Regions from separate parts of the Bradyrhizobium sp. CCBAU 21365 genome, predicted to be linked through region 3. Evidence: predicted binding sites of a transcription regulator. Region 3 holds the regulator's gene; each other region holds the start of a gene.
What was found. The regulator HrcA, encoded in region 3, represses chaperone genes, less so after heat shock. The targets are predictions, from matches to a motif close to GTTAGCACTCNCNNNNNGNGAGTGCTAAC.
Positions count from the first base shown of each region.

Region 1 (7,457 bases), 1.2 Mb from region 3:
CTCGCAGGTGTCGGACTGAGAAAGATTGATAATTGCCTGTACGTTCGCGAGGATGTTCTTGCTTCGGTGCTCCGCCTCGCGCGCCAGAATGCTAATCTGCTCCTGAGCTCGCTTGTGCTCGGTAATATCTCTTGCAATCTTTGATGCGCCAATGATGTTGCCGTGGGCATCCTTGACAGGAGAAATGGTCAGCGAAACGACGATTGAGCTACCATCTTTACGTCGCCGAACGGTCTCAAAATGGTCGATACGCTCACCTCGTCGGATGCGGGTTAAAATCTCGCGTTCTTCGCTTTGTCGGTCCTCCGGGATCACAAGTGTAATGGGTTGGCCGATCGCCTCGGCGGCCGAATAGCCGAAGATACGCTCAGCCGCCCTGTTCCAGCTTGTAATAATGCCGTCCAGATTTTTGCTAACGATCACATCGTCGCTATTCTCAACTATGGAGGCCAGCAGATTGGCCAAGCGCTCGGCACGTTCCAGGGCCGGCTCGCTGACGAGAGGTTCGCGTTGAAGCCCCGACTGTTCTTTAGGCGCCAATGGGATCCCCGAACTCGGATGTGCACTGCAGTAGGTGCGCCAATCATAGCACCGAACGCAAAGGCAAGAAGTCTCCATTGGCACGGTTTGAGCGGAAATTGTCGGTGCCTTTGTCCAACTCGCATCCATCCGGCTATGGCTGGCTGCGCGTTTCGAGTCCGCGCCCTTAGGTCGTCCGACCGGGCCGACCACCTCGATGGGGAGGATGATCTTGTTACGGGTTTCAATGGCCAACATGAGCGAGAAAGCTTTCCAGCGCAACGCGGACTGCACTTTGGCGTCATCTAACCCGCTCGGCCAACGTTCGTCAGTGAAAACCGGTCTCGTCCGTGTTCTATCCCAGGCTGTAACCCCATGGCGTGGCACCATTCTCGGCGCCAACGCCGAGGTCATCGAGTCGAAATTCCGAAGTACCCGCGCTAACTCACTTGAATTTTGCGCGGCTTGGCCTGCTCGGCTTTGGGCAGCACAATCGTGACCACGCCATCTTTCATTTGGGCGCTGATCTTGCTCTGGTCGACCTTGTTGGAAATCTGAAAGCTGCGCGCGTAGTGACCCACGTTGTATTCGGTGTAGACGGGCTGCATCCCTTCATACTTCGAGAAATCAATCCGACCTTCAATAGTGACGACGTCATCCTCGACGCTCGCCTCGATGCTATTGCGATCGACGCCCGGCATCTCCAGCACGACCGTCAGCGCCTCGGGAGTCTCGAATATGTCCGTCACTGGCACGAATGCCCGTCCAGGCGTCGTGCCTTCGGTTTTCTTCTCGACCTCGCGCTTCTGCTGAACCTGTAGTTCCTGAGACTCTGCCATGGTAGCCTCCCTTAGCTTACCTTGATGGAACGCGGCTTATCGGCCTCTGCCCGCGGTATGAACAGCGCGAGGATGCCATCGCGATATTCGGCCTTGATTCGATCAGGTTCGATCCGAATCGGCACCGATAACGTCCGGTCGAACACGCCACTGATACGCTCGCGGCGATGGACGCTTGCCTGCTCTCCATAGGCGATCGTCTTTTTGCCTCGGATGCGAATGGTATTTTCCTTCGCTTCGATCTCCAGATCGTTTTTGTCGACACCTGGCAGTTCGACGACAGCAACAAGGTCGCCATCCTTCTGGAACATATTGATTGGCGGGAAACTGCCGATCGCAGCCGTTCCACGTCCCATCCAGTCGCTTGCGACGCGTGCGTCGAGTGCGCGCTGCAGAGCCAGCAGCGCTTCAAATGGGTCACTAAAGCCAGCGAACATTTGTTCCTCCATTGACGGCCTTAAAGGGATAGCTGTTCGACCGAAGCAACGCGGACCGCGAGTCGCTGTCCGCATTGCTGATGAAGCAGCAATCAACTTAATGTCGACGAGGTCAGATCCTGAGGCGATTTCAGGACACCCCAAGGTGTGATGCTCGGGAACATGAGCGTATCGATCCTCAGCGTCGGCGCCGATGCCTTCCAGTTCATCCAAGGCATCGAATCGAGATATCGGATTGGTGGCAAACGCAGCATGTCGCCAGCTCTCGCTCTATCCCGGTCCGGCGAACTCTCCGTTCCCCAAGCTGCCAGCGACGGCAGCATCAAGGCCGATGCAAGCAATGCCGTCATCAGACGTTGCATGATGCGACTGTCGGCTTGATCTTTCTCCGCACGAGCGGAGCCAATGGTTTGATCTTTGATCATCTCATCCTCCTATCGTTGGAAAACTTACCCATGCGATGGTTGCAAAGCCTTGGGGTCAGCACGAGCCAATTCAGGCAGCCCCACTCTTGCGCAACAGAGCTTCGATCTGGGTGCTATTTTGGATCCTCGTCCCTCGTTGTGTTGGCGATCTCCTTGCTTAGAGATGGACCTTGCGCCCGGCCGTCGGACGGCCGGGCGCAAGTCTTGTCAGAAGTCCATCGGCGGCGCGGCGGCCGCGTGAGCCTCGGATTTCTTTGGCTTGTCGGCGACCAACGCTTCCGTGGTGATCAATAGAGCGGCGATCGAGGCTGCGTCCTGCAACGCCGTACGGACAACCTTTGCGGGGTCAATCACCCCGGCCTTGACCAGATCCTGATATTCACCGGTCGCAGCATTGAAGCCCCAGTTGTAGCTGGCGTTCTCAAGCAGCTTGCCGACCACTAGCGAGCCGTCCTCGCCGGCGTTCTGGACAATCTGGCGCGCCGGTACCTGGATCGCCCGGCGCACGATGTCGACGCCGGCCTTCTGGTCCGCGTTCGCCGTCCTGACGCCATCGAGCGCCTTGAGCGCGCGGAGCAGCGCGACGCCACCGCCGGGGAGGATGCCTTCCTCGACTGCAGCGCGCGTGGCATGGAGCGCGTCGTCAACGCGGTCCTTCTTCTCCTTGACCTCGACCTCGGTGGCGCCGCCGACGCGGATCACCGCAACGCCGCCAGCGAGTTTCGCGAGCCGCTCCTGCAGCTTCTCGCGGTCATAGTCCGAGGTGGTTTCTTCGATCTGCCCCTTGATCTGGGCGACGCGGGCTCCGATGTCCTTCTTGGCACCAGCCCCGTCGACAATAGTGGTGTTCTCCTTGTCGATGACCACTTTCTTGGCGCGCCCGAGCATGTTGAGCGTGACATTCTCGAGCTTGATCCCGAGATCCTCGGAGATCGCGGTACCACCGGTAAGTGTGGCGATGTCTTCGAGCATGGCCTTGCGGCGATCGCCGAAGCCCGGCGCCTTCACCGCAGCGATCTTCAGGCCACCGCGCAGCTTGTTGACGACAAGCGTTGCCAGTGCTTCGCCCTCGACGTCCTCGGCGACGATCAAGAGCGGCTTGCCGGTTTGCACGACAGCCTCCAGCAGAGGAAGCATGGTTTGCAGCCCGGACAGTTTCTTCTCGTGGATCAGGATATAGGGGTCTTCGAGCTCGACCTTCATCTTTTCGGCGTTGGTGACGAAATAGGGCGATACATAGCCGCGGTCGAACTGCATGCCTTCGACCACTTCGAGCTCGGTATTGAGGCTTTTGGCCTCCTCGACCGTAATGACGCCCTCGTTGCCAACCTTCTGCATTGCATCGGCAAGGAAACGGCCGATCTCCGTGTCGCCATTGGCCGAGATCGTCCCGATCTGCGCGATCTCGTCATTGGACGTGACCTTCTTGGCATGCGCCTTCAAGTCGCTAACAATTGCCTCCACTGCGAGATCGATACCGCGCTTGAGGTCCATCGGATTCATGCCGGCGGCAACCGATTTCGTGCCTTCCTTGACGATGGCCTGCGCCAGCACGGTGGCCGTCGTGGTACCGTCGCCGGCCAGATCGTTGGTCTTGGACGCCACCTCGCGCACCATCTGGGCGCCCATGTTTTCGAACTTGTCTTCCAGCTCGATTTCCTTGGCGACGGTGACGCCGTCCTTGGTGATGCGTGGTGCGCCGAACGACTTTTCGATCACCACGTTGCGTCCCTTGGGACCGAGCGTGACCTTCACCGCATTCGCCAGTGTATCCACTCCCCGCAGCATGCGCTCGCGGGCCTCGGTCGAAAACTTCACGTCCTTGGCAGCCATGTTCCAAATCTCCTTTCCTTTATGACTGTCAGTTTTTCAGCGGGGTCAGGCGGCCTTCTTCAACTTGCCGCTGTGTTCGACGATGCCCAGGAGATCGCTCTCCTTCATAATCAGGAGATCCTGGCCATCGATTTTCACCTCGGTGCCCGACCATTTGCCGAACAAGACCCGGTCGCCGGTCTTCACATCGAGCGGGACCAATTGACCTTGCTCATTCCGCGCGCCCGGACCAGCAGCGATGATCTCGCCTTCCTGCGGCTTCTCCTTTGCGGTATCGGGAATGATGATGCCGCCGGCAGTCTTCTCCTCGGCATCGATGCGGCGCACGAGCACACGGTCGTGCAACGGACGGAAATGCATGCACATCCTCCTTAACAGTCTAGCGATGTCATTTAACCGGGGCCGCTAACCAGCCCCCGGCGGAAAAACGACCTAGGAACCGAAAAAATCCAATTCAAGAGGGGCGGCTAAAATTTTTGGCACTTCCAACAAAGGACTGCCAATGCGCTCTTGAACAGCTTGCCGCGGCGACCCAACCGGACGCACGACAATCCTTGTAAAATATTGTTATTAAATGAGAACTTTCGCTTGTCTTGGTTGGCGGTCCGAATCGGTGCGGGGCGATCTCTGCCGCCCATATGGTCCCGGATCACGCTAGTCCCGGGAGTGTCGTTGCTGGTAGCGCCTCGCGCATTGCCGCTGCAAGCGACTATGACCTGGCCGGCATCAGGACCTACGCGTCGTTGGTGGTGATCGAAATTGGCGCCTGGTGACTTGGAAACAGATCGCGGGTCACTAAGTGCTAGAACCGAAAGTGCGAACCCTACGGTTAGGACCCGTAAGCACGAGGTGGTGTCATGAAAATTCGCCGCCGTTTTAAGCAAACCGTCACCCTCGAAGGACGGCTCGCCGACGAAGCCAAACGCATTAGAGACGAAGCAAACAAGCTTCCTCCAGGGCCGGAGCAGGCAGAGCTTCTACGAAAGGCTCGCGAAAGCGAAATGGCAGCCGAAGTAGCTGGTTGGATCACATCTCGCGGACTACAGCCGCCGAAGTGAGACGGCTTCCTTTGACGGCTTCAGATCATCCGATCTCCGACAGCCTTACATGCCAGGCGCGCTACCCTCCGCAATCCGCGTGAATTCCTAAAGTACTGGCTCAACGCGGCAAGCAAGCCTTTACTTCGGTAAGACAAGCATCCAATTGCGCCTTTATCTCACGCACCTGCTCCTCCAACGCTGCGAACGAGGCTTCACGGGCCGTGAGCACAGTCCTACCGTCCTGGTCAAGAGAGCCAGCTGCAATTCCAAGATAAGCTCTCGGCGGCAGCTTACCTTGGCCACACTCAATGACAGTCTCTATACGGATTGCCATGGTCAAACCTCGCCGGAGCGCAGCAGTTGGCCCTTACCTCTCTCATCTTCTGCTGCTAACGAGCTTCGAATGCGAAAGTCGTCTTAAAGAAACGGCGCCGCAAATTCGAACCGCGAAGTCATTGGTCCTTGACGGCAAGCGATCTAGAGCAGCGTGGGCAATCTTCAAGAGCGGGTGCCCGAGCGAAGGCTCCAGAATATCTTCGATCGGCGTCATACAGCGAGCCTGAACTGTCGGCCAGGTTTGAAACCATTGCTTCGGGCGAGGTTCACAGAGTGTCACCCTGCATCAAAGGCCCGAGGGTGAACTCGGGACCCCTCAATACCAAAATTCGCCTACTCTTCAATGGTAACCTGCGACTCGGTTGCGAGACCAGCAAGAGATTCCGCAAGAGTGTGGCGCAGAGCTTCATCTGAAGCATCGGTCGCTTTCCAGATCGTGATGTGCGGCACCTCGCTACGACCACTCCAGACAAGACTGTACTTGCGGATTAGTCCACTTGCCTTCACGCAATCAAGGGCCTCCGTCAACGCATCATGAACCTTCGTAGTCATCACAACCTCATCGTGAGATGAGACGATGTTGCTCCCCGTCATTCAAGTCCAGTCCGTACCATGGCTCGCGCCACCTCAAGCTCGCTAATCGCCTGGCGCAGCGCTGCTCGTGCCGCAGCCTTGTCGCCATTCGTGCAAGCTGCGCAGAGGTCTTCGAGATGGCGGGCCGCCGCCTTAGCGTGTGCGATAAGGTCTGCGGCACCCGCAAAGGCTGGGCGGCGCTTTTTGTCAATCATTAAACCTTCTCCCATCTTTCTCTCGAGCGCGTGTCTCCAGGAGACGAGTGTGGCGACCGCAGAGGGCTATGCCGCGCGTTGTACCTGGGGCGATCGCCCTTCGAGAAACTTCCGCAAAGCTTCCTCTTCTTCCTCCATACGCCCCTGGAAACGTTCCCGCTCAGCGCGGGAAGGAGCGGAATCGCGCAGGCGCCGATAGTGATCGATGATTTTCTCGTGCCCGCGGATAATGAAAGCTTCGAGCCCAGACATGGCGCGCCTCTACGCTGCTGCGTCCGCCGATTGCCCAAGCGCCGGCAGACTGAAGGGAAATGTCGCTTTGACAAGAGCTTCGGCTTCGGCCTGTTCTTCCTCCAGCCGCTTTGCAATGAAGGCCCGCTCCAGGTCCGAGGCTTGCGTCGCGAGCAACCGCTGGTAGCGGTGAATGTTGTTGCGGTACGCCCGCAGGCGGGCAAGGTTCTCATCGATCATCGTCGTCTCCTGACGGTCGTCATGCTTTCCTTGTGCAAGAGGAAAAGCCCCCTGGCGCCGAAAATTTAGGCGTGGGCGGCCCACCGTCAAGACTCCGCGCGGCCACTCAACGGCCGGTTAGCCACGCCGTTGCGGGAAGCAAAAATTTTTCCCCGCCCTCTTGAACTTTTTCCAGGCTTGAGGATTCTTTTGGTCACGCAGAGATGCGTGCCGGGGCGCCAAATGGGCTCCGGACTGAAGGCGGGCACCGGCAGGTGTCCGGTGCCGGCTCGTACCCAACTTGCTCTCAGGAGGATTTGGCTATGAGGTATGATTGGACTCCCCTCTGGAGGTCGACCATCGGCTTCGACCGCCTTTTGGACGTTCTCGACGAGGTCCAGCGGACTGCCGACGAGAGCTATCCCCCCTACAACATCGAGCGTCTCGACGAGAACCGCTTCCGAATTTCGGTGGCTCTGGCCGGATTCACGCAGGACGAGATCGCGCTCACCGTCGAGCAAAATGTCCTGACGCTCGAAGGCCGCAAGGCTGAGAAAGAAGCGAAGAACTTCCTGCATCGCGGCATTTCGGCACGTTCCTTCCGGCGCCTATTCACGCTGGCCGACCATGTCGAGGTCGAGAGTGCTCGCTTCGAGCAAGGCCTCCTTATCATCGACCTTCTGCGCGAAATTCCGGAAGCGATGAAGCCGCGGCGCATCCCGATCGGCGAAGTCAACAAAGGCAATGTCAGGCGGATCGAGGCGAAGGCCGCCTGATCGATCTTTCACTC
Region 1 is NZ_CP030036.1:1,387,247-1,394,703, reverse strand. It holds gene XI02_RS06510 (PAS domain S-box protein) at 1-540, opposite strand, end outside; gene XI02_RS06505 (Hsp20/alpha crystallin family protein) at 960-1,358, opposite strand; gene XI02_RS06500 (Hsp20/alpha crystallin family protein) at 1,370-1,795, opposite strand; gene XI02_RS06495 (hypothetical protein) at 1,888-2,220, opposite strand; gene groL (chaperonin GroEL) at 2,428-4,053, opposite strand; gene groES (co-chaperone GroES) at 4,099-4,413, opposite strand; gene XI02_RS06480 (hypothetical protein) at 4,911-5,111, shown strand; gene XI02_RS06475 (hypothetical protein) at 5,763-5,981, opposite strand; gene XI02_RS06470 (hypothetical protein) at 6,284-6,469, opposite strand; gene XI02_RS06465 (hypothetical protein) at 6,479-6,688, opposite strand; gene XI02_RS06460 (Hsp20 family protein) at 6,991-7,443, shown strand.
Region 1: the regulator HrcA is predicted to act here: its motif matches at 4,529-4,557, upstream of groES (co-chaperone GroES).

Region 2 (7,457 bases), 1.8 Mb from region 3:
CGCATGCATCGCGTCATCAACGCGATCCTTGCGCTCCTTCACCTCGACCTCGGTCGCGCCGCCGACGCGGATCACCGCGACGCCGCCCGCGAGTTTGGCAAGACGCTCCTGCAGCTTTTCACGGTCATAGTCCGAGGAGGTCTCCTCGATCTGCGCCTTGATCTGCGCCACCCGCGCCTCGATGTCGGCCTTCTTGCCGGCGCCGCTGACGATGGTGGTGTTCTCCTTGTCGATCATCACCTTCTTGGCGCGACCGAGCATGTTGAGCGTGACGTTCTCGAGCTTGATGCCCAGATCTTCCGAGATCGCCTGGCCGCCGGTCAGGATCGCGATGTCCTGCAGCATGGCCTTGCGGCGATCGCCGAAGCCCGGAGCCTTCACGGCCGCGACCTTCAGACCGCCGCGGAGGCGGTTCACGACCAGGGTCGCGAGCGCTTCGCCCTCGACGTCTTCCGCGATAATCACAAGCGGCTTGCCACTCTGGACGACGGCTTCCAGCAGCGGAAGCAGTTCATTCAACTGAGATAGCTTCTTTTCGTGGATGAGGACGTAGGCGTCTTCCATTTCGGCGCGCATTTTGTCGGCGTTGGTGACGAAGTACGGCGAGATGTAGCCGCGGTCGAACTGCATGCCCTCGACGACGTCGAGCTCGGTCTCGAGCGACTTGGCTTCCTCGACGGTGATGACACCCTCGTTGCCGACCTCCTTCATGGCGTCGGAGAGGAACTTGCCGATCTCCGCGTCGCCGTTGGCCGAGATGGTGCCGACCTGGGCGATCTCCTCGTTCGAGGTGACCTTCTTGGAGTTCTTCACGAGATCGGCGACCACGGCTTCCACCGCGAGGTCGATACCGCGCTTCAGGTCCATCGGGTTCATACCGGCGGCAACCGCCTTCGCGCCTTCACGGACGATCGCAGCCGCGAGCACGGTCGCGGTGGTGGTGCCATCGCCAGCTGCATCTGCCGATTTGGAGGCAACTTCTCGCACCATCTGCGCGCCCATGTTCTCGAACTTGTCCTCAAGCTCGATCTCCTTGGCGACAGTGACGCCGTCTTTGGTGATGCGGGGGGCGCCGAACGACTTGTCGAGCACGACGTTCCGGCCCTTGGGCCCGAGCGTGACCTTAACCGCATTGTTGAGAATTTCAACACCGCGCAACATCCTGTCGCGGGCGTCGACGCCGAACTTAACTTCTTTGGCCGACATCATGATCTCCGTTTTCAACTGTCAAATCCGAAAGACCGCGCGACTCGGCGAGCTCTTTAGGGACGTGAGTTCAACTTGCGGGCCTTATCCTTCTCCTTCGAGACGCTGGCTGCTTGGGATAAGGAAAACAGACTGGCGCTTAGGCGACCTTCTTCTTGGCGGCGGGCAGCTCGGTGAGAACGCCCATAATGTCGCTTTCCTTCATGATCAGTACTTCCTGATCATCGAGCTCGATCTCCGTACCTGACCACTTGCCGAACAGGACGCGGTCGCCAACCTTGAGATCGATGGGCAGCTTGCCGGATTCGTCGCGGCCGCCTGGGCCAACCGCCGTGATCTCGCCCTGCGAAGGTTTTTCCTTGGCGCTGTCCGGAATGATGATGCCGCCAGTGGTCTTCTCTTCGGCTTCGATACGCTTGACCGCAACGCGGTCGTGAAGCGGACGGAATTTCATGCTGCCCTCCTGTTTTCTTGTTGTTGTTGCTTTGGACGAAATGGCAGTCGTGGCCAGCGAGTGCTAATCAGCACATAAGCCGCCGCAAGGGGACGTACAAGACCGTCCCGAAACGATATTCGCTCAGAGCATCACGAAATAGCTGCCAAGACCGCGGCGGCTAAGGATCCGGTGAAGGCCAGCTGTGTGGTGCGAAAGTCGTTGGACGCCGCGTCATCAAATTTGAGAAAGCTTCCCATCGCGCAGGGGCATTGCGTTGTTCTCGACGTGCGCCAGAATACGCCGGACGTCGGTCGCTTCTTGTGCAGCCATTCAGCGGTGCTTGTCGAGATCGAGTGGCTCGTCACTCGCGAGGCGCTTCGGCATCAATGCGCTGAGCGTCAGCCAAATCGACCGGGTTGATGGAAATCCTCTCCACCGTTGAAGTGCGCGGCGGCGCCGCCGGCACCGTGATCATAGTGGCAACCCGGCGAAACGCCTCGAACGACAATCCTTCGATCATCTCCTCATCGGTGATGACCTCGTAGGCACCCGGAGGCAGGAGGCGGTCGATGCCCTTGATCCGGAAGGGATGCTTGAAGGTGACCGTTTCGCGTCGGGAGCGCATGGTCATGATCGGCTATCCTTCAGAAACGGCTTTGCATCGGCGCGATAATGAAGCAATCCGTTTACAGTGCTTTCTGTGCCGAGATTAGCTATCTCTTTATCATGAGATGGCTGCGAAGTCACCAAACACAAGGCAATACACATCGCGGATTTGTATAGATGCCGGCGGACGAAATGCTTGCTGATGCCAAGTGAAAAAATGCGAGTTGGCGATCGGCAAGCATCGCGACTCGGAGAGAAGAAATGCTATCTCGCAAATCTACCAGCCGAGATAGACTTGCAGCGGTTGGCTACAACCGTCATGTCGCGATGGGACGGTTCTGGCACGGTCTTCATCGTCACGCTCTTATGACGATGGTTGCTTACGCCTTCTTGCAGCACTTCCGCATTGCCAAGACGGGGCGCAAAAATGAAACGACGGCCACCACCTCAGCCCAACCTGCCAGCCGCGCGTCCCGCCATCGTCGCTCTCATTCTTCAGCCATCAGATCCGCGATACGGGTACTGCAGAACACAGGTCAGCGAAGAGCAAGGCGTGAACAAATCTGCCAAAGTCGTGTTAGCGCCCACCCGAAGCACCTTTATGATCGTGCAGGAAACGGGCGATCCGCGTCTTCAACACGGTGGCGTCGTGCGATTTGCCCGAGGCCGCGTGCTCGAAGAGCCTGCGCTGGACGTCAGTAGGCAGATCATTCCATTCGCTGACAAGGGCGGCACCCAGACATTCCAGGACTCTGCGCTCCACATCGCGCAAATCGCTGGCTTCATAGGGTAAAGGCCACGCCAACTCCTGCGCTCCGCCTTCCTCGTCCCAACGGTCGAGAGCGGTTGCCATTTCTTCTCCCGACGTTGGCCTTCGACCTTTCTTTTTGACCATTCTATATAGTCGCATATATCGGCATTAAGCGCCATTCGCTCGATCGCGGGGCGATCCGAAGCGCCAATCCTTCCAGTACCGAGAATGCCGCGGCCGCGGAACTCGGTAGTTCGCCCATCGGTTATTGCAGCGGTTTGTTCGCGCGGCGTACAGACTCAAGGTTCACCATGGATGTGATCGTTACACCGGCAGAGGGAGGCACGGTTTGGCAGCTGACGGACCTGCTCGGCCGCTCGATGGGGCGCATCACGGCAAGCGCTCCACGTCAGTTCATGATCCATCCGGAGGGCCACGCATCGGAAACTATGGCCGGCATACAGCAAGGGCCGCACGCCTCGCTCGACGCCGCACTGGCTGAGATCGAGAGGCACACCCGGGGCGTCTGCCGTCGAAATCCTGGCGAAGATCAGCTTTAGACAGCGCCCAACAATCCAGATCGTCGGCAGAGTATCCTATATTTACTGCGGGAAGATCTATATGTTTTACAGGTAACGCCCGCCCAGATTGCCTGATGACGGGACCGTCAGTTCCGGTAGAAGGAATTGTGGATTTTCGCGCGAGGACCGAGCGAATGTGGGCTCCGGCGGATGTCACCGCCGATCATTGCGTTGCCGTGTTCGCCGAGATCTTTTGGCGGCTCGGCTCGACGCAACCCTGACAGTGCGGAGGGAACCCGCTTGAGCCGCTTGGTCATCGTCTCCAACCGTGTCGCCTTGCCGGCAGAAGCTGCGCAGCGCAGCGGCGGGCTCGTGACCGGCCTCGTCGACGCTCTGCATCAGGCTGGAGGCTTATGGTTCGGGTGGAGTGGCAAGCTTGGAGAAACAACACCAGAGCCGAACGTTTTTGAGACCGAGGGAGTGACGTACGCTACCGTCGATCTTACCCGCGCGGACCATGACGGCTACTACAGCGGCTTCTCCAACGCGGCACTGTGGCCCTTATTCCACTATCGCCTTGACCTCATGAACTTTACCCGCCGGGACTTGGCCGCCTATCGACGGGTGAACGCCGTGCTCGCCGACGCCCTCGCGCCCCTGCTCAGCCCGAGTGACCTCGTCTGGGTGCATGACTACCATCTGATCCCGATGGCCGAGGAACTTCGCCGCGCCGGCGCCACACAGCGGATCGGGTTTTTCTTGCATACGCCGTTTCCGTCTTTGGGGGTGCTGGCGACCCTTCCTCACTACGGCGACCTGCTGAAATCACTGTGCGCTTACGATCTCGTCGGCTTCCAGACGGTGGAGGATTTGACCGCCTTCCATGACGCCATCCTTCGCCGTGCAGGAGGCACGATTTCGTCCGATGGCCACGTTCACGCTTTCGATCGGGTTCTGCGCGCCGGCGCCTTCCCGATTGGTATCGATACTGAAGCGATCGCCGAAATGGCTAGTCGCGCTGTGAAATCCCGAACGGCCCGCCGGCTGCAGGAGAGTCTCCGGGGGCGCAAGCTCATCATTGGGGTGGACCGGCTGGATTACAGTAAGGGTCTCGAGCACCGGTTCAAAGCGTTCGCCGCCTTTCTCGAGGGCTATCCCGCATACCGCAACCACGTCCGCTTGCTGCAGATCGCCACCGCAACGCGCAGCGACGTTCCTGAATACCGTGCGTTGCGACAGAGGCTTGGTGCGCTGGCGGGCGACGTGGCCGGTCGCTACGCGGAACTCGATTGGGCGCCGATCCAGTATTTGAACAGGAGCTTCTCGCAGCGTTCGCTCGCTGGCTTCTTTCGGCTCAGCCGCGTCGCTCTTGTCACTCCGTTGCGCGACGGAATGAACCTGGTTGCCAAGGAGTATGTCGCTGCACAGAACCCCGATGACCCTGGCGTGCTCGTTCTCTCGCCCTTTGCCGGCGCGGCCTACGAACTCGACACTGCCGTGATCGCCAACCCGTATGACCCCGACGCCGTCGCCGAAGCATTGCAGACAGCGCTGGGGATGCCACTTGGAGAGCGATGCGATCGTTGGCGGGCCATGATGGTGGTACTACGCCGCAATAGCATTGCGGCGTGGCGCGAGAGTTTCCTCGGGGCTCTCAGCAGCTAACTGTGGATGTCGTTCGGGACGTGGCATCGGTGCAGCAGGTCGCGATAATCTCGTTCGTCAACGAGGCCGCCCAGTCCGCCGATAAGGTGTTACTTCGAAATCATCTCCGGGGCGGAAATGATCCACGGGTGACGGGACTACCTGCATCCGCTTGATCGTCCCGCCGAACCAGAAAGACCAAAGGCGAATCGCCTGCAGCATTCTCCGTCTTCGCGTCAACGTAGTACACTTCTTCTTCTGGCTTGGCGCGACGCACCCTGATCGGCGACTTCCCATTCCAAAGCGGCCTGTGTCCGACCATCATTCGCTTCAAATCATCTTGCAGCCAGTCCTCCTTGCCGAGTTCTCTGGCCTGACGAATCGTCGCAGCTCTGAACGCCAGAATGGGCTGACCGTCGATCTCCAAAACGAAGACAGTCGGCGGCGGCGCCTCGGCTTTCGCTGGTATAGTCATCCGGATCACTCCTTCCTCTGCTGGCCGACGCGGCCTTCCGAACCCGGCGTCGCGGCCAGCGCAGGACGCCTCGTCGCCTTTGTAGCTACTGCCCGCCTGATTCAGATTCACGGATTTTCGGCAACAGAGATCAGGCAACAGCCATCGATGGTAGTACTAGCTTCCTCCCGTGGCCCGTAGACCCTTCTCAACTGTGGATGCAACAAATGACCAATGAGCAAACCCATAAGTCCACCTCAGTCCAGAAGACCAGGAGCGGCTGCGAGAACTCCGGACTCAAAAGCCAGCCCGCAACTTACCCAAGCTCGCACTGACGCCGGGCGCGATGCTTGCTGACCGGGTCGCTGAAACAGTTGGTTCTTGGTGCTTCATCATCATCCAAGCGTCCTTCTTGGCATTTGGATCATGCTGAACATGATAGCATTCATCAGACATTGGGACCCTTTTCCCTTCATTTTGCTGAACTTGGTTCTTTCCTTCCAGGCGGCTTACGCAGCGCCCATCATCATGATGAGCCAAAACCGCCAATCTGAGATTTGAGCTGCTGCCGGTTTGATGGACACCGAGATCAGGTGTTTCATGAAGCCGGAGGTGGGCGATGAAGAGACGGAAGTTCAGTCGCAAGGTCGAGGCGGTTAAGCTGGTGCGGGAGCGCGGGGTATCGGTGGCGCAAGCCGGCCGGGACCTGGATGTTCATGAGAATGTTCTGCGCAAGTGGGTGAAGGAGCTTGGCGCCGATCCGGTACAGGCCTTTCCCGGTCATGGGCAGATGAAGCCCGAGCAGCACGAGATCGAGCGGTTGCGCCGTGAGGTCGCCAAGCTGAAGGCCGAGCGGGATATCCTAAAAAAAGGCCGAAGCTTTCTTCGCGAAGGAAGCGACATGAAGTTCGTCTTCATCGCGAAGCACCGGGCGATCTGGCCGGTGAACTCAAAACGGGATTTGGGAGCAAGGTCAAGGCCGCTGCCATTATAAACGTTCGTGCCCTTCTCTCGTCCATAACGGTACCTACCCTCTGCCGGCCGAGCGAGCTCGAGCCAGGCCTGCGCGACCTGAATCCAACGCTGCCGTTGGAAACCATCGGCGTTGACGGCCTCCTTCATCGCCGCCTCAGCCTGATTTTGAGGATCGATGTCGCCGCCCATGCAGGAGATATCGTACCAGCAGTGCGTAAACGATAGATGGCGATCGCTCCGTAGGAATCCGGGGGACTGTGTTTGGATGGAGGTGACGCCCAGCTCGTGATCCCTAATCCTTGGGGAGCGCGACACCAGTCATCTCGCCCATACGGGTGATGAGCCGATCCTGGAACCACGATCGGCTGCCTCGCGCGCCAGCTCCTCCTGCTTGTCATTCGGCCTGCAATATTGGCTCTGACGCAAGTTTGGTGCAGCGCCGACTATTCTGAACGAATTAGTCTGGCTTGAAGCAGATCGATTTTGCCGCGGCCGTACATTTTGACGTCGGACGAGCTTGAGGCGCGTGATCTGACCTTCAGTCTGGCCGTTGGACCATGGTGAAGTGATTGCCGCCGGTACCGCCGCCTCATCCTTCGCGACGCCGCTGGAGAACGAGGCGACGAGACTGGCGCTGACGCGGGCGCGCTCGATCCATGGGATGAGGCCCGCCTCGGTCTTGCGTCGGATCATCAGGTGGAATTCGGCGATGATCTCGCGTGCCTCGACCAGGGTTGGTACACCAGCTTCGATCGCCGAGACCGTGACAGCCTCCGCTTTCGTGAGCAAGTCTCGGCCGATGGTCATCAGGCGCGCGATGGTTCTCGCCGACGGAATCCTTTCAACTGAGGCGGCCTTACTTGC
Region 2 is NZ_CP030036.1:7,851,071-7,858,527, forward strand. It holds gene groL (chaperonin GroEL) at 1-1,206, opposite strand, end outside; gene XI02_RS36855 (co-chaperone GroES) at 1,346-1,660, opposite strand; gene XI02_RS36860 (hypothetical protein) at 2,004-2,273, opposite strand; partial or broken gene XI02_RS45645 (IS701 family transposase) at 2,460-2,797, shown strand; gene XI02_RS36865 (hypothetical protein) at 2,826-3,101, opposite strand; gene XI02_RS36870 (hypothetical protein) at 3,311-3,559, shown strand; gene XI02_RS36875 (trehalose-6-phosphate synthase) at 3,821-5,185, shown strand; gene XI02_RS36880 (hypothetical protein) at 5,286-5,639, opposite strand; gene XI02_RS45650 (DUF1003 domain-containing protein) at 6,054-6,179, shown strand; partial or broken gene XI02_RS36890 (transposase) at 6,238-6,564, shown strand; partial or broken gene XI02_RS36895 (transposase) at 7,037-7,439, opposite strand.
Region 2: the regulator HrcA is predicted to act here: its motif matches at 1,700-1,728, upstream of XI02_RS36855 (co-chaperone GroES).

Region 3 (7,457 bases):
TTTTGCGCGCATAATGCCAATCTAGAGGGATGGCGGCGCTAGCGCCACATCCGCAAAGGGCGGTGACGGAACGCTGCCTGAGGGGAGGGGAATGGAGGCCGCGGCAAGGGCGCCGCGGGGCCATAATCCTTTTGTTTTAGTTAACTATTCGCCGAGAATATGCCTGAATCCACCCGCCTCATCAGAGCTGGATGGAGTCCTGGCTGATCACGGTCGGCCAAGAGAAGAGAGACGATGGAAGGCCCGCATTACCGCAAGTCCCCGCCGTCGGGCGCCACCCGGCGGACCGCGCTCGGCCTCATCGTGGGCGCGCCGCTGCTGACGGCCTGTTCCGGCGTGCAGCAGAGCTTGAGCCAGTTTTCTAGCGGCAACCAGGAAGGCGGTCCTGCCGGTCCGCAGCAGCAGCCGCAGGCGGTCGGCACCGGGCAGGTCAAGATCGGGCTGATCCTGCCGCTGTCGGCTTCCGGCAATGCCGGGCTTGCCGCCCAGTCGATGCGGAACGCGGCCGAAATGGCGCTGGCGGAATTTCAGAACCCGAACATCCAGCTCCTGATCAAGGACGATGGCGGCAGCCCGCAGGGCGCATCGCAGGGTGCCCAGCAGGCCCTGTCCGAAGGCGCCGAAATCATTCTGGGACCGCTGTTCGCAGGCTCGGTGCCGGCCGTCGCGCAGCTGACGCGGCCGCGCGGAACCTCGGTGATCGCGTTCTCCACCGATTCGAGCGTCGCCGGGCGCGGCGTCTATCTGCTGAGCTTCCTGCCGGAATCCGACATCAATCGCATCGTCGACTACTCGGCGGGGATCGGAAAGCGCTCGTTCGCCGCGATGGTGCCGGACAATGCCTATGGCAACGTGGTCGAGGCCGCGTTCAAGCAGGCGGTCGGCCGCAAGAACGGCCGCGTCGTCGCATTCGAGAAATATGGCGCCGATCGCGCGACGCCGGCGCGAACCGTGGCGCAGGCGCTCGGCCAGGCCGACGCGCTGCTGATCGCCGACGATGGCGATTCGGTGGTCGCGACCGCCGATGCCTTGACCGCAGCCGGCGCCAATCTGCGCAACATCCAGCTGCTCGGCACCGGGCTGTGGGACAATCCGCGGGTGTTCGCGAGCCCGGTCTTGCAGGGCGGCCTCTACGCCGCGCCCGATCCGTCCGGCTTCCGCAGCTTCGCCGGCCGCTACCGCAGCAAATATGGCGGCGAGCCGGTGCGCACCGCGACGCTCGCCTATGATGCCGTGGCGCTGATGGCGGCGCTCGCGCGCACGCAAGGCGCGCAGCGCTTTGCGCCGGAGACGCTGACCAATCCGTCCGGCTTTGCCGGCATCGACGGTCTGTTCCGCTTCCGCTCCGACGGCACCAATGAGCGCGGCCTTGCGGTCATGAAGGTGGCCTCAGGCGGCAGCACGCCGGTCGCAGGCTCGCCGAAGAGTTTTGGCGCTTGATTTTCGTCAGGCGTCGGCCTGAAATCGCTTTAAAGCGCCCGCCGGCTACTGTGCATGGGGTTGTTTTCGATATTTTGGCGCCGTGCACCCAGAGCGGGATGATTTTTGGTTGAATCGGCTTGCCGCGGGTTCAGTTCACCTCTCCCCCGTCGGGGAGAGGTCGGATTGCAAAGCAATCCGGGTGAGGGCTCTTGCTCTCTCGATAGACCGTAACCCCTCACCCGATTTGCTGCGCAAATCGACCTCTCCCAAGGGAGAGGTGAAATTTCGACGCCGTTCCAGCTCAACCTAATCTCATCGCGCTTCAGTCTAGGCGGCGAGATCCGCGACCACCGCGTCGAGCACCGGAAATCCCGACTTCGTGACGCGCAGCCGTCCGTCGGCATCGACGGCGATCGCGCCTTCCTCGCGCAGCATCGCGATGCGGTGCGGGTCGAGCTTTCGGCCCGAGAGCTTCGCATAGCGCTTGGGATCGATGCCTTCGGCGAGCCGCAGCCCCATCAGGAGAAATTCGTCGGCGCGCTCTTCGCTGTTGAGGCTGTCATCGGAAACGACGCCGTGGCCGCGCTCCTCGACGTTCAACAGCCAGGCCTCGGGGCGCCGCTCGGTCGCGGTCGCGTGCCTGACGCCATCGATGTCGAGCCTGCCATGCGCGCCGGGGCCGATGCCGGCATATTCCTCACCGCGCCAGTAGACGAGGTTGTGCTTGCACTCCGCGCCGGTGCGGGCGTGGTTGGAGATCTCATAGGCCGGCAATCCTTCGCGGGCGCAGACCTCCTGCGTCACGTCGTAGAGCGCGCGCGCGGTCGCTTCATCCGGCGTCTGCAATTTGCCGGCGGCATGCAGCCCGAAGAACGGCGTGCCTTCCTCGATCGTGAGCTGGTAGAGCGACAGATGCTCGGCCGCTTCCGAGATCGCCTGCTTCAGTTCATCGGCCCACATCCGCGGCGTCTGATCGGGGCGGGCATAGATCAGATCGAACGAATAGCGGTCGAACGCAGCGCGCGCGATCGCGACCGCGTCGAGCGCCTCGCGTGCGGTGTGCAGGCGGCCCAGTGCCTTCAGCGAGGCGTCATCGAGCGCCTGCACGCCGAGCGAGACGCGGTTGACGCCGGCTGCGCGATAGCCGCGAAAGCGCGTCGCCTCGACGCTGGTCGGATTGGCCTCGAGCGTGACCTCGACATCGCGCGAGACCTGCCAGTGCTTGCCGATCGCATCGAGCACGGCACCGACGGTCTGCGGCTGCATCAACGACGGCGTGCCGCCGCCGAGGAAGATCGAGGACACCTGCCGCCCCGGCACGCGCGCGGCCGTCGTCTCGATCTCGCGGGCGAACGCGCGCACGAAGCGCTCCTCGTCGACGGGCGCATGCCGCACGTGGCTGTTGAAATCACAATACGGGCATTTCGACAGGCAGAACGGCCAGTGCACGTAGACGCCGAAGGCTTCTCGGTCAGCGTGGCTCAAGGCAGATCTCCGCGAGCTTCACGAAGGCGCGGGCGCGATGCGACAGGCCGAGCCCGAGCGGCGGCAGGCCGTGCTTCTCGATGCTGGTCATCTCGCCGAAGGTCCGCGTGTAACCGTCGGGCAGGAAGGCCGGATCGTAGCCAAAGCCGGCAGTGCCACGCGGCGGCCAGACCAGGGTTCCATCGACGCGGGCCTCGACCTCTTCGAGATGATCGTCGGGCCAGGCCACGCACAACGCCGACACGAAATGTGCCTTGCGCCGGTCCGGTGCGGTGGCGCCGCGTTCCTGCAGCAGCCGCTCGATCCGCGTCATCGCCGCCATGAAGTCCTTGCCCTCGCCGGCCCAGCGCGCCGAGTAGATCCCGGGTGCGCCGTCGAGCGCGTTGACCACGATGCCGGAATCGTCGGCGAAGGCGGGCAGTCCGGTCGCCTTCGCCGCCGCGATCGCCTTGATCGCCGCGTTGGCGCGAAAACTGTCGCCGGTCTCCTCGGGCTCGGTGAGGTCAAGCTCGCCGGCCGACACCACCTCCACGCCGTGCGGCGCCAGCAGTTCCCGCATCTCGGCAAGCTTGCCGGGATTATGGGTGGCGATGACGAGCCTTCCGGTGATTCGGCGATGCATAACCAATCTGACTACGCCACCGCGATCTTTTGCAAGTCGACCAGACGCGCGACACCTTTGCGCGCCAGCGCCATCAGCGCCAGGAACTCGCCTTCCGAGAACGGCGTCTTCTCGGCGGTGCCCTGCACCTCGATGATCCGGCCGTCGCCGGTCATGACGAAATTGGCGTCGGTGTCGGCCTCGGAATCCTCGGCATAGTCGAGATCGAGCACCGGCGTGCCCTGGTAGATGCCGCAGGAGATCGCCGCCACGTTGTCGCGCAACACATTGGTCTTCAGCATGTTGCGGGTCTTCATCCAGTTGATGCAGTCGGCCAGCGCCACCCAGGCACCGGTGATCGAGGCGGTGCGGGTGCCGCCGTCGGCCTGGATGACGTCGCAATCGACCGTGATCTGACGCTCGCCGAGCGCCTCGAGATCGACGGCCGCGCGCAGCGAGCGGCCGATCAGCCGCTGGATCTCGACCGTCCGGCCGCCCTGTTTGCCGGCCGAGGCCTCGCGGCGGGTGCGTTCCAGGGTGGCACGCGGCAGCATGCCGTATTCGGCGGTGACCCAGCCGCGGCCCTGGCCCTTCAGCCACGGCGGCAACCGCTCTTCCAGCGTGGCGGTCACCAGCACATGGGTGTCGCCGAACTTCACCATGCAGGAACCCTCGGCATATTTGACGACGCCGCGTTCCAGCGACACGGGACGCAGTTCATCGGGTGCACGGCGGCTTGGCCGCATGAAATCCTCCAGAAATCCGAGAAAATTGGCTGGCCGTGCTTGTAGGAGGGGGAAGGGGCAGCGGCAAGGGTTTTCGGCCCCCGGTATGGTCCGGTACGACGGGGCCGAATGCATGCTTGTCATCGGCCTCCCGGATCGACAAATTATGCAGTAATTGTGAGGGACTGGAGTGTGACTCACCACGATCCGATTGGCCTGATCGCGCCGCATGCCGGGCTCGCCCAGCTCAACGAGCGTTCGCGCGACATTTTTCGTCAAATCGTCGAAAGCTATCTCGCGACCGGCGAGCCGGTCGGTTCGCGCAACATCTCGCGCCTGATCGCATTACCTCTGTCGCCGGCCTCGGTCCGCAACGTGATGTCGGATCTCGAGCAGCTCGGCCTGATCTATGCGCCGCATACCTCCGCCGGCCGGTTACCCACCGAACTCGGGCTGCGCTTCTTCGTCGATGCGCTGATGCAGGTCGGCGACCTCACCGAGGCCGAGCGCCAATCGATCCAGACCCAGCTTGCGGCCGTCGGCCGCGCGCAATCCGTCGAGGCCGCGCTTGGCGAAGCCTTGACGCGGCTGTCGGGACTGACCCGCGCCGCGGCGGTGGTGCTGACGCAAAAGTCGAATGCGCGGCTGAAGCACATCGAGTTCGTGCGGCTGGAGCCGGAGAAGGCACTGGTCGTGCTGGTCGGCGAAGACGGCCAGGTCGAAAACCGCGTGCTGGCGCTGCCGCCGGGTGTTCCATCCTCTGCCCTGACCGAAGCGACCAACTTCCTCAATGCGCGGATCCGCGGCCGGACGCTGGCTGAAGCGCGGCTCGAGCTCGAGACGGCATTGACGCAAAACCGCGCCGAGCTCGATCAGCTCACGCAAAAGGTGGTCGCGGCGGGTATCGCGAGCTGGTCCGGCGGCGAGAACGAGGACCGCCAGCTGATCGTGCGCGGTCACGCCAATCTGCTCGAGGACCTGCATGCGCTCGACGATCTCGAGCGCATCAAGTCGCTGTTCGACGATCTCGAAACCAAGCGCGGCGTGATCGATCTGCTCGGCCGCGCCGAACGCGGCGAGGGTGTGCGGATCTTCATCGGCTCGGAGAACAAGCTGTTCTCGCTGTCGGGTTCCTCGACCATCATCGCGCCCTACGGCGACGCCCAGGGCCGGATCGTGGGCGTCCTCGGCGTGATCGGACCGACGCGGCTGAACTATGCGCGGGTGATCCCGACCGTCGATTATGCCGCGCGCATCGTCAGCAAGATGCTGGGCGGCTGACCGGAGGGCGATTTCGCTTTCATTTGACGGGTTTTCTTCACCCAAGCCGGAGATCCCAGTTCCCGAGACCGGTATGTTGCGCTTGATTTTCGCCGCCCAAAGCACGATATCCCGGCAAGCAATCCCCAAGATTTGAACCGACGCGAGTTTTCGAGAAGGCAAGCCATGACCGATCCGAACCGGGCCAATGACAACACCGAGAATTCGGCGCCGACGGGTGAGCCCGTGGTCTCGAAGCCCTACATCATGCCTGACGAGCCCGAGGCCGGATCGGCAGAGGCGCTGACCAAGGAACTCGCCGAGGCGCGCGACCGCACGCTGCGCACGCTGGCCGAGATGGAGAATCTCCGTCAGCGCACCCGCCGCGAGGTCGCCGACGCCAAGACCTACGGCATCACCGGCTTTGCCCGCGACGTGCTCGACATCGCCGACAACCTGCAGCGTGCGCTCGATGCGGTGCCGGCCGAGACCAAGGAAGCCGCCGATCCCGGCCTGAAGGCGCTGATCGAAGGCGTCGAGCTGACCGAACGTTCGCTGCTCAACGCGCTGGAGAAGAACGGCGTCAAGAAGTTCGACCCGATCGGCGAGAAGTTCGATCCGAACTTCCAGCAGGCGATGTTCGAGGTGCCTGATCCGTCGGTGCCGTCGGGCACCGTGGTGCAGGTCGTGCAGGCCGGTTACATGATCGGCGAGCGCATCCTGCGTCCGGCACTGGTCGGCGTCTCCAAGGGCGGCGCCAAGGCCGCCCCGACCGCCGACATCACCGCCTGATCTGTCCGATCCCGGCTGCCCGTTTGTGAGCTGGCGGATTGCGCCGGGTCACGGCCGCGGCTTCTCGTGCGCCTTCGGCCAATAGGTGCCGAAGCTCCAGAGATTTCCCTCCGGATCGCGGCAGGCGAAGTCGCGGCTGCCATAGTCGGTGTCGCGCAGGTCCATCTCGATCTTTGCGCCGGCGGCCTTGACCTTCGCGTGCAGCGCATCGGGATCGTCGACGGCGATATAGATCGAGTCCGTGCGGCGGTTGTCGAGGTCGCCGACCAGCCTGCCATATGCATCGTCACGGCCCTGGCCCAGCATCAGCATCGAGGAACCATAGGCGAGTTCGGCGTGATGGATCACGCCGCCATCGCGGTAGACGACGCGTTCGGTGAACCCAAGCACCGTCGTAAGCCAATTGGTCATCGCCTCGGCGTCCTTGCAGCGCAGGGTCGGGTAGATGCGGGGCGGTTCGATGTCGTGCGTCATGGTCGCTCACCTCCTTGGCTGACGGCGCCATCCTGCACGAGGCAGCGCGGCGTCGGCTTGAAGGTTTGTTACCAGTCCGCCAGCCCATCGCCGGCGTGAACCAGCCGGCGGTCGGTCAGCGCCTGGCGGCGCGCCCAAGCGGTTGGCGGTTCGCCTGCGAATTCGACGAACTCGCGGGCGAGATGGGCCTGGTCGGCATAGCCGCTTTCCGCCGCGATCCCCGCCCAGCCAAGCGCGGCTTGGCTTTGTGCCAGCCGGCTCGCCCGGTGAAACCGCATCATGCGCGCCAGCGATTTGGGGGCGAGGCCGAGCTCGGACCGAAACCGGCTGGCCAGATGCTTGCGGCTCCAGCCGATCTCGTCGGCCAGTGCCGTGATGCTGATAGCGCCGGCCGAACGCGCCAGCTTTCGATAGGCGAACGCGACTTCGGGAGATGGCATGCGGCCGGCGCGGCGCAGCACGAACGCCTCGATCAGGTCGAAGCGGCGCTGCCAGCACGTCACGGCGCCGAGCTGCTCGCGCAGACGACGGCCATCATGGCCCAGCACATCGTCGATATCGACCATGCGCCCGACCAGGTCGGTCACGGCGCCGCCGAAGAAGCTGTAGGCGCCGAGCGGGGTGAAATCCACTTGTACGCAGGCGGCGCGACCGTCGGACTCGATGTAAACCGGCCCGGCATGCAGGCCGGCGGCGAA
Region 3 is NZ_CP030036.1:185,651-193,107, reverse strand. It holds gene rsmI (16S rRNA (cytidine(1402)-2'-O)-methyltransferase) at 1-12, opposite strand, end outside; gene XI02_RS00885 (penicillin-binding protein activator) at 235-1,440, shown strand; gene hemW (radical SAM family heme chaperone HemW) at 1,750-2,907, opposite strand; gene rdgB (RdgB/HAM1 family non-canonical purine NTP pyrophosphatase) at 2,894-3,529, opposite strand; gene rph (ribonuclease PH) at 3,541-4,254, opposite strand; gene hrcA (heat-inducible transcriptional repressor HrcA) at 4,426-5,514, shown strand; gene grpE (nucleotide exchange factor GrpE) at 5,680-6,285, shown strand; gene XI02_RS00855 (VOC family protein) at 6,334-6,759, opposite strand; gene XI02_RS00850 (helix-turn-helix domain-containing protein) at 6,828-7,457, opposite strand, start outside.

Region 4 (7,457 bases), 3.7 Mb from region 3:
CTTGAAGGCAAGGTAGCCGAGGTGCAGGCCGATGTCCGCGACAAGGCTGAGAAGATTCTGGCTGAACTGCGCAAGCAGCGTGATGACTTCCGGGACACCATGAAGAAGCAATCGGAAGCTAACGAGGCCGCCTGGATCCAGGCGAAGGCAAAACTAGAGGATGACTGGCGCTCGTTCGAGGCCGAGGTCAGGAAATATGTCGAGAGCTTCGGCAAGCAAATCGAGCACCAGCAGGCGATGTTTAAGCTTCAAGCCGATGCCCAATTGAAAGCGTGGCGCGAAGCGGCCGACAAACTTGGCAGCGATGCCAAAAAATTCGCTTCTGAGCGTCGGGGCGATATTGACGCCGCCGTGAAGCGTATGAACGCCGATGCAGTCGAGGCGGAGAAAAAACTTGAGAAGTTGAACCAGGCGGGGACCCAGTCATGGTCCGCACTTATGGCAGCTTTGACGGAAACGCGTGCTGCCTTCGATCGCGCCAATGAGGCGGCACGGGACGCGTTCAAGCGAGCTGCCTGATCAAAGCACACTGGTTGGACTCAGAGAGACCGCCGCAAGGCGGTCTTTCTTTGGTACTCTACGAGGATCAAGAAATGACATTTGGCGGACTTCCGAAATTGGCCCATCGCGACATCTTGCGTTGCCGCACGAACTTGGTCGCTATCGGGGCAAAGCGGACGTAGAGTCACGCCGACGGTTTTATGGGTACACGGCCAAGAAAATCGTCATGCCCGGGCTTGACCCGGGCATCCATCGACCAGGAGAATCTCGCGAAGCAGGATGGATGGCCGGGTCAAGCCCGGCCATGACGGCCGCGAAAAGCCTACGCCTTCAACTCCACCGTCTTGAACTCGGCCGGCAGGATCACCTCCAGCAGTTCGACGTCGTCGGAGTAGTCCAGGATCATGTGCCGGATGCGCGGCGGCTGGGTCCAGGCGCTGCCTTGCTGCATCAGGGTCTCGCCCTCGCCTTCCATGTAGGTCTTCACCCAGCCCTTGAGCACGTAGACCATCTGGAAGTCGACATCGTGGAAGTGCAGCTTCGACACTTCATCGGGATTGCACGGTCCCTGCAGCCGGATGACGTGTGCCTGCGCGAGGCCATGCGAGGCGGCGGCGATGCCGAGGTCGCGGTACTTGGCATAGGCGCGCAGCCCGTCGGCCTTGAAGTCCTCTTCGCGGTGATGGCTGATCGCGACGCGCTGCTTCGGCCGCGCCTTGGTTGCAGCTTTCGCTGCGCTCTTCTTCGCCGCCGAGACGCGTCCCTTCGACTTGATGGTCTTGCGCGCGGACGATTTCGCGGACGTCTTCTTGGTGCCGGCGCCGAGCCCCGACCATTTCTTCTTCACCGCGGTCTTGGCTGCCGATCTTGATGCCGTCTTCTTGGCCATTGTTCGCCTCCCGTCTTTTTGTGACGGAGAGAGGCTAACACAAGTCGCGCGCCGCGAGGCGAGCAAAGGCGCACAGCGCGCTTTTGCTCCCTTGCCCGCTCAGTGCAGCCGGAACACGCCGTCGACGGCGCGCAGCTCGGCCGGCTTGACCAGCTTCGAATGCGCCACCGTCACCGAAAACAGCGGGCCTTCGAGCTTCGCCTGCCAGAACGCGAGGAAATCCTGCAGCGCCGGAAATTTCGGAAACAGGTCGTAGTTCTGCCAGACATAGGTCTGCAGCAACGAGGGGTGATCGGGCATCCGATAGAGGATTTGCGCCGTCGTCAGCCCGTACCCCAGCAACTGCTTCCGGAAATCGTCGGAAACAACCCCACCAACTCGCGAGACCATGCCAACCTCCTGTGACGGAGCGCATTCACGTGGTGGCCGACCTCCCCCGCCGGACCACCGGCAATGGATGCGCTCACATGAGAGAAATGTGACGCACGCGACTAACCCATCTCAAGCCTAAATGTTTAATAGGTTGTTGAAATTTCTTGCGTTGGCAGCAGCTTACCGCATCTGCTAATAGCCCCCGCGCCCTCTCCCTGGCGGCATTAAGGATGTCGAAATGATCTCGGCATCCCTTTGGCAGGCGGCACTTACGAGTGCCAATTTTTCTGCTAGAGGCACTTGCCCGCCGCCAAGGCTTGGCCTATCTCCTGCCTAGTCAGTCTGGCACTCGCTGGGCTGGACTGCTAACTCTCCAAAAATCTACAGCATCTACAAATGTTTAGGAGGACTGCATGAAATTCCGTCCGCTTCACGACCGCGTCGTGGTCAAGCGTATCGACGCCGAAGAGAAGACTGCTGGCGGCATCATCATTCCGGACAGTGCCAAGGAAAAGCCCTCGCAGGGCGAAGTCATCGCCGTTGGCCCGGGCGGCCGCGACGAAGCTGGCAAGCTGATCCCGATCGACCTCAAGGTCGGCGACCGCGTCCTGTTCGGCAAGTGGTCCGGCACCGAGGTCAAGATCGACGGTGAAGACCTGCTGATCATGAAGGAAAGCGACATCATGGGCGTGCTCGACGTCCCCGCTTCCAAGAAGAAGGCGGCCTAAGCGCCTCCTCCCTCCCCAGGCAAACCATTCCAAGGAAAAATTCAGATGGCAGCTAAAGAAGTCAAATTCTCCGTCGAGGCACGCGACAAGATGCTGCGCGGCGTCGACATCCTGGCCAACGCGGTGAAGGTCACCCTCGGTCCGAAGGGCCGCAACGTGGTGCTCGAAAAGTCGTTCGGCGCTCCCCGCATCACCAAGGACGGCGTCACCGTCGCCAAGGAGATCGAGCTCGAGGACAAGTTCGAGAACATGGGCGCCCAGATGGTGCGCGAAGTCGCCTCCAAGTCCGCTGACGCGGCCGGCGACGGCACCACCACCGCGACCGTGCTCGCGGCTGCGATCGTGAAGGAAGGCGCCAAGTCGGTCGCCGCCGGCATGAACCCGATGGACCTGAAGCGCGGTATCGACCTCGCGGTCGAAGCCGTCGTTGCGGACCTCCAGAAGAACTCGAAGAAGGTCACCTCGAACGAGGAGATCGCCCAGGTCGGCACCATTTCGGCCAATGGCGATGCCGAGATCGGCAAGTTCCTCTCCGACGCCATGAAGAAGGTCGGCAACGAGGGCGTGATCACGGTCGAGGAAGCCAAGTCGCTCGAGACCGAACTCGACGTCGTCGAGGGCATGCAGTTCGACCGCGGCTACATCTCGCCCTACTTCGTCACCAACGCCGACAAGATGCGCGTTGAGATGGACGACGCCTACATCCTCATCAACGAGAAGAAGCTCTCCTCGCTGAACGAGCTGCTGCCGCTGCTCGAGGCCGTGGTGCAGACCGGCAAGCCGCTGGTCATCGTCGCCGAGGACGTCGAAGGCGAAGCCCTCGCCACCCTCGTCGTCAACCGCCTGCGTGGCGGCCTGAAGGTCGCGGCCGTCAAGGCTCCGGGCTTCGGCGATCGCCGCAAGGCCATGCTGCAGGACATCGCGATCCTGACCGGCGGCCAGGCCATCTCGGAAGACCTCGGCATCAAGCTCGAGAACGTCACGCTGCAGATGCTCGGTCGCGCCAAGAAGGTGATGATCGACAAGGAGAACACCACGATCGTCAACGGCGCCGGCAAGAAGGCCGACATCGACGCCCGCGTTGCCCAGATCAAGGCGCAGATCGAGGAGACCACCTCGGACTACGACCGTGAGAAGCTGCAGGAGCGTCTCGCCAAGCTCGCAGGCGGCGTCGCGGTGATCCGCGTCGGCGGCGCGACCGAGGTCGAGGTGAAGGAGCGCAAGGATCGCGTTGATGACGCGATGCACGCGACCCGCGCGGCTGTCGAGGAAGGCATCGTCCCGGGCGGCGGCGTCGCCCTGCTCCGTGCCTCCGAGCAGCTCAAGGGCCTGCGCACCAAGAACGACGACCAGAAGACCGGCGTCGAGATCGTGCGCAAGGCGCTGTCGGCTCCCGCTCGCCAGATCGCGATCAACGCCGGTGAAGACGGTTCGGTGATTGTCGGCAAGATCCTGGAGAACAAGGCCTACAACTACGGCTTCGACTCCCAGACCGGCGACTATGCCGACCTCGTCAAGAAGGGCATCATCGACCCGACCAAGGTCGTGCGCACCGCGATCCAGAACGCTGCCTCGGTGGCCGCGCTCCTGATCACCACGGAAGCGATGGTTGCCGAGCTGCCGAAGAAGAACGCCGGCGGCCCCGCGATGCCTCCGGGCGGCGGCATGGGCGGCATGGACTTCTAAGCGACGAAGTCGTCCCGGACGCGGTGCAGCGCGAAGCGGTGCACCGCAGAGCCGGGATTTCGCTCAACGACAACGAAATGCAGAACCCCGGCAGCGATGCCGGGGTTTTTGTTTGGGCAAGCTCGCTTGCTGCAGCGCGGCCAATGCGGATACTTTGCACAACCTCACGCTGAGACAGGAGCCTCACGCGGCTCCCAGCATGCACGTTATGCACAACACTCTCCGTAAACATACGTTGGTCTGAGTTGACAATTTCAAAAAAATTTTGCGCGAGAGTCGCAAACCGAACCGACAGCGTCATCTTCGTCCCGCACAGTAAGCTCGGGACGAGATCGAACTTCACTCTCAAAAATCCGAATCGAGCACGGAGCGTCAGCTCCCGTGACGCGGGCGAGCGTTGCGGAGAATGCTTTCACTTGCGAGGGAGGCTGTACGGTGGGCGAAAGCGAAGAGGTTTTCTGCCGAGCCGCCTGAAGAAGCGGCGTTGAAGTCACATTGAAGATTCGTTCAAGGAGGGACCTGGCCGGTTGGAAGAAGCCCAGTGACGAGCATGCAGCCCCCACTGCCCGATGCTCCGTCAACCGCCGCAGGTGCGCGATGCCCCCCAACTACCCCGCGCACCGATCTGGGGCCAATCCAACCGGCCGGACTATTTCGGCAAGGCAAAAAGCAAAAGGCAACAATATGGGAGGGAGGCGCTCATGGGCATGGTGATGGTCAGATGTCCGCAAACCGGACACGCGATTTCCACCGGAATCAAAACCGATCGCGAGAGCTTTCGACGCAGCACCGTGTTCTTCGCGCGCACCCCCTGTCCGTTTTGCCGCGCGGATCACGCCTGGTTTGCGCGGGATGCCTGGGTCGATGAGCCGAGCATCCGCGTGCGGCGACGCCGCGGCGGCGGTTCGCCGGCCTGAAAATGGCCGCCACTTTTGACGACCGCGATGGAGGGACACCATGGCGCAGGTGCAGATCTCGACGGAAACGTCTGCCTGGCTGCTGCAGGCCAAGGACTTTCTCGACGAAGCGCGACGGCTGAAACCCGGTCTGAAGCGCAATGAGTTGCGCGAGACCGCAAAGGTGCTGCGCGAGATTGCGAAGCTCGAAGGGGCATCCTCCCCCGCACGGGAGCTTGATCGGCGGCCGGGAAGCTGATCCGACCGGGGACACGCTCACACGGCGTCGTCCGCCTCGATTTCCGGGATGCGCGGATCGTTGGCCGGCGCCATTCCTCGCGTTCGAACCTTGTCGCCCGAGAAGATCTCCTCGGCTTCGAGACGCATGACGCGATGGCATTCGCACGCCGCCGCCAAGAGCCGCGCCCGATCGATCTCGATCTGGCCTCGTTGATCCGACCTGATCGCGCCGCGCTTGCGCAGGTTGCCCATCAGCAAGGTCACCGTTGTTCGTCGCACGCCGAGGATTTGTGACAGCGCGTGCTGGGTCAGCGGGAGGACGTCGCTGTCGACGCGGTCGCGAAGCTGAAGCAGCCAGCGCGCCATCCGCGCCTCGACCGGATGGAGCGCATTGCAGGCGGAGCCGAGCTGAAACTGGATCAGCATCGATCTGACATGCTTCTGGATTGCCTGCCGAATCCCGGGACTGCGGCCGAAAGCAGCATGAAAGCGCGCCGCCGGAACCCGCGAGGCGGTACCAGCCGCACGAACGACGGCGGTAATGCCTGACGGCGAGGCTCCAAGCACCGAAAGACTGCCCACCGCCCCTTCGCATCCAACCACACCGGTCGCGACCGTGTGCCCATCCGCCATGTCGATCATCAACAGGATCGCGCCGCTGTGAGGAAAGAAGACGTAGTCGATCTCGTCACCGGCGCGCGCCAGGACTGCATCCTGTTCGAGCGCAACGGTCTCAAGTTCGGGTCTCAGGAGGTCCAGATCCGCCGGCGACAATGTCGCGAGAAGGCGATTACGAGTTCCACCGGAAATGCTCACCTGCGGGAACGTCAAGGGTCGCACAGCATACTCACTCAAACACAGGATCAAAAACAAATTCCAAACGCTTGACCGCAAGGCGGAATTCTCTGCAGCAGCGCTTTTTAAAGTAGATGCAAATGCGCCAGCGGACGCAATAGCAAAATGCGCATCGCCGCCACCGTAGAACTTCGGGAACCCAACAGTTCCAGTTTCGCTTCGCAAGCGCCGCGCGCGAAATCCGAACCTGCTCTTTCACCACCCGCGCGAGGAGGAAGGTGGCGGACGCGGTGTGACCGTTCCGCTGCGGCACCCGTCAAGACGCGCGCGAGTGGCGGTCCGGCCACTGATGCGCCTGCGCGAGCAGTTCCTGCGCGTCCTTGATTTCGGCAAGATCGAGCGCCGCATCGAAGCCGGCGAGCACCGGCGCCAGCAATCGAGATATCTCCTCTGCCCGGCCGCTGCGGCTGTAAAGACGTGCAAGTCCCAGCGCGCCGCGCAGCTCGAACGTCCTGGTCTGCTGCCTTCGCGCAATCTCGAGGGCGCGGCGGAAGGCGCCCTCGGCGCCGGACATGTCAGGGCTGACGCGGCGCGACCGCAGTTCGCCCTGCACGCGGTAGAGCTCGGCATCCAGCCAGTGCTGCCCGGACTGCTCGGTCGCCTCGATCAACCCATCGATGATGTCGAGCCCGGCATCGACATGCCCGGCCTCCGCATGCGCCACGGCAATGTGCAATCCCCAGAACGGTTCACAGAGGTAGCAATCGTTCTCGTGAAGCAATGTCCAGCCACGCTGCATCTCCGCGAGACCTGCGGCCCGGTCGCCGGCACGCCACTTCTCCAGACCATTGAGATAGGTGCCGGCGGCGACATACAGCGGCATCGTGTGGTCCTGCGCCAGGCCCAGGGCAAGGATCGTCTCGGTCTGGCGCAACCTGCTGCCGCACAGCCCGTCGAAGACGGCCTTGTGAACCAGCGCATTGGCGCGCGCGAGCGCGCGCTGTTTCCCGGCGACGTTCACCGCTGCGCCCGCGAGCTGCCGGGCCCGATCGATCTCGCCACGCGGCCAAAGCACCAGGGCGAGAAATCTCATGATGACGAACGGCAAGTCGAGCGTGGAGGCCTTGAAGGTTGCCGGATCCGGCTCGGTCGCATAGGCCGCGAAGGCCTGTTCGAGATGGATGCCCGCGTTCAGGTACTCGCCCGCGAACCAGGCGGTCACCCCGCTGGTCCAGCGCGCGACGATTGCCGCCACCGGCGAATCCGGATGCCGCTCTGCTGCGCCCATGATCGCCTCCGCCAGCTCTCGCATCGGCGCGAGCTCGCCGTGGGTCAAGCAGGCGTTGAAGA
Region 4 is NZ_CP030036.1:5,994,429-6,001,885, forward strand. It holds gene XI02_RS28200 (hypothetical protein) at 1-519, shown strand, start outside; gene XI02_RS28205 (cupin domain-containing protein) at 824-1,390, opposite strand; gene XI02_RS28210 (usg protein) at 1,490-1,780, opposite strand; gene XI02_RS28215 (co-chaperone GroES) at 2,176-2,490, shown strand; gene groL (chaperonin GroEL) at 2,536-4,176, shown strand; gene XI02_RS28225 (hypothetical protein) at 4,878-5,093, shown strand; gene XI02_RS28230 (hypothetical protein) at 5,134-5,331, shown strand; gene XI02_RS28235 (Crp/Fnr family transcriptional regulator) at 5,349-6,086, opposite strand; gene XI02_RS28240 (adenylate/guanylate cyclase domain-containing protein) at 6,424-7,457, opposite strand, start outside.
Region 4: the regulator HrcA is predicted to act here: its motif matches at 2,104-2,132, upstream of XI02_RS28215 (co-chaperone GroES).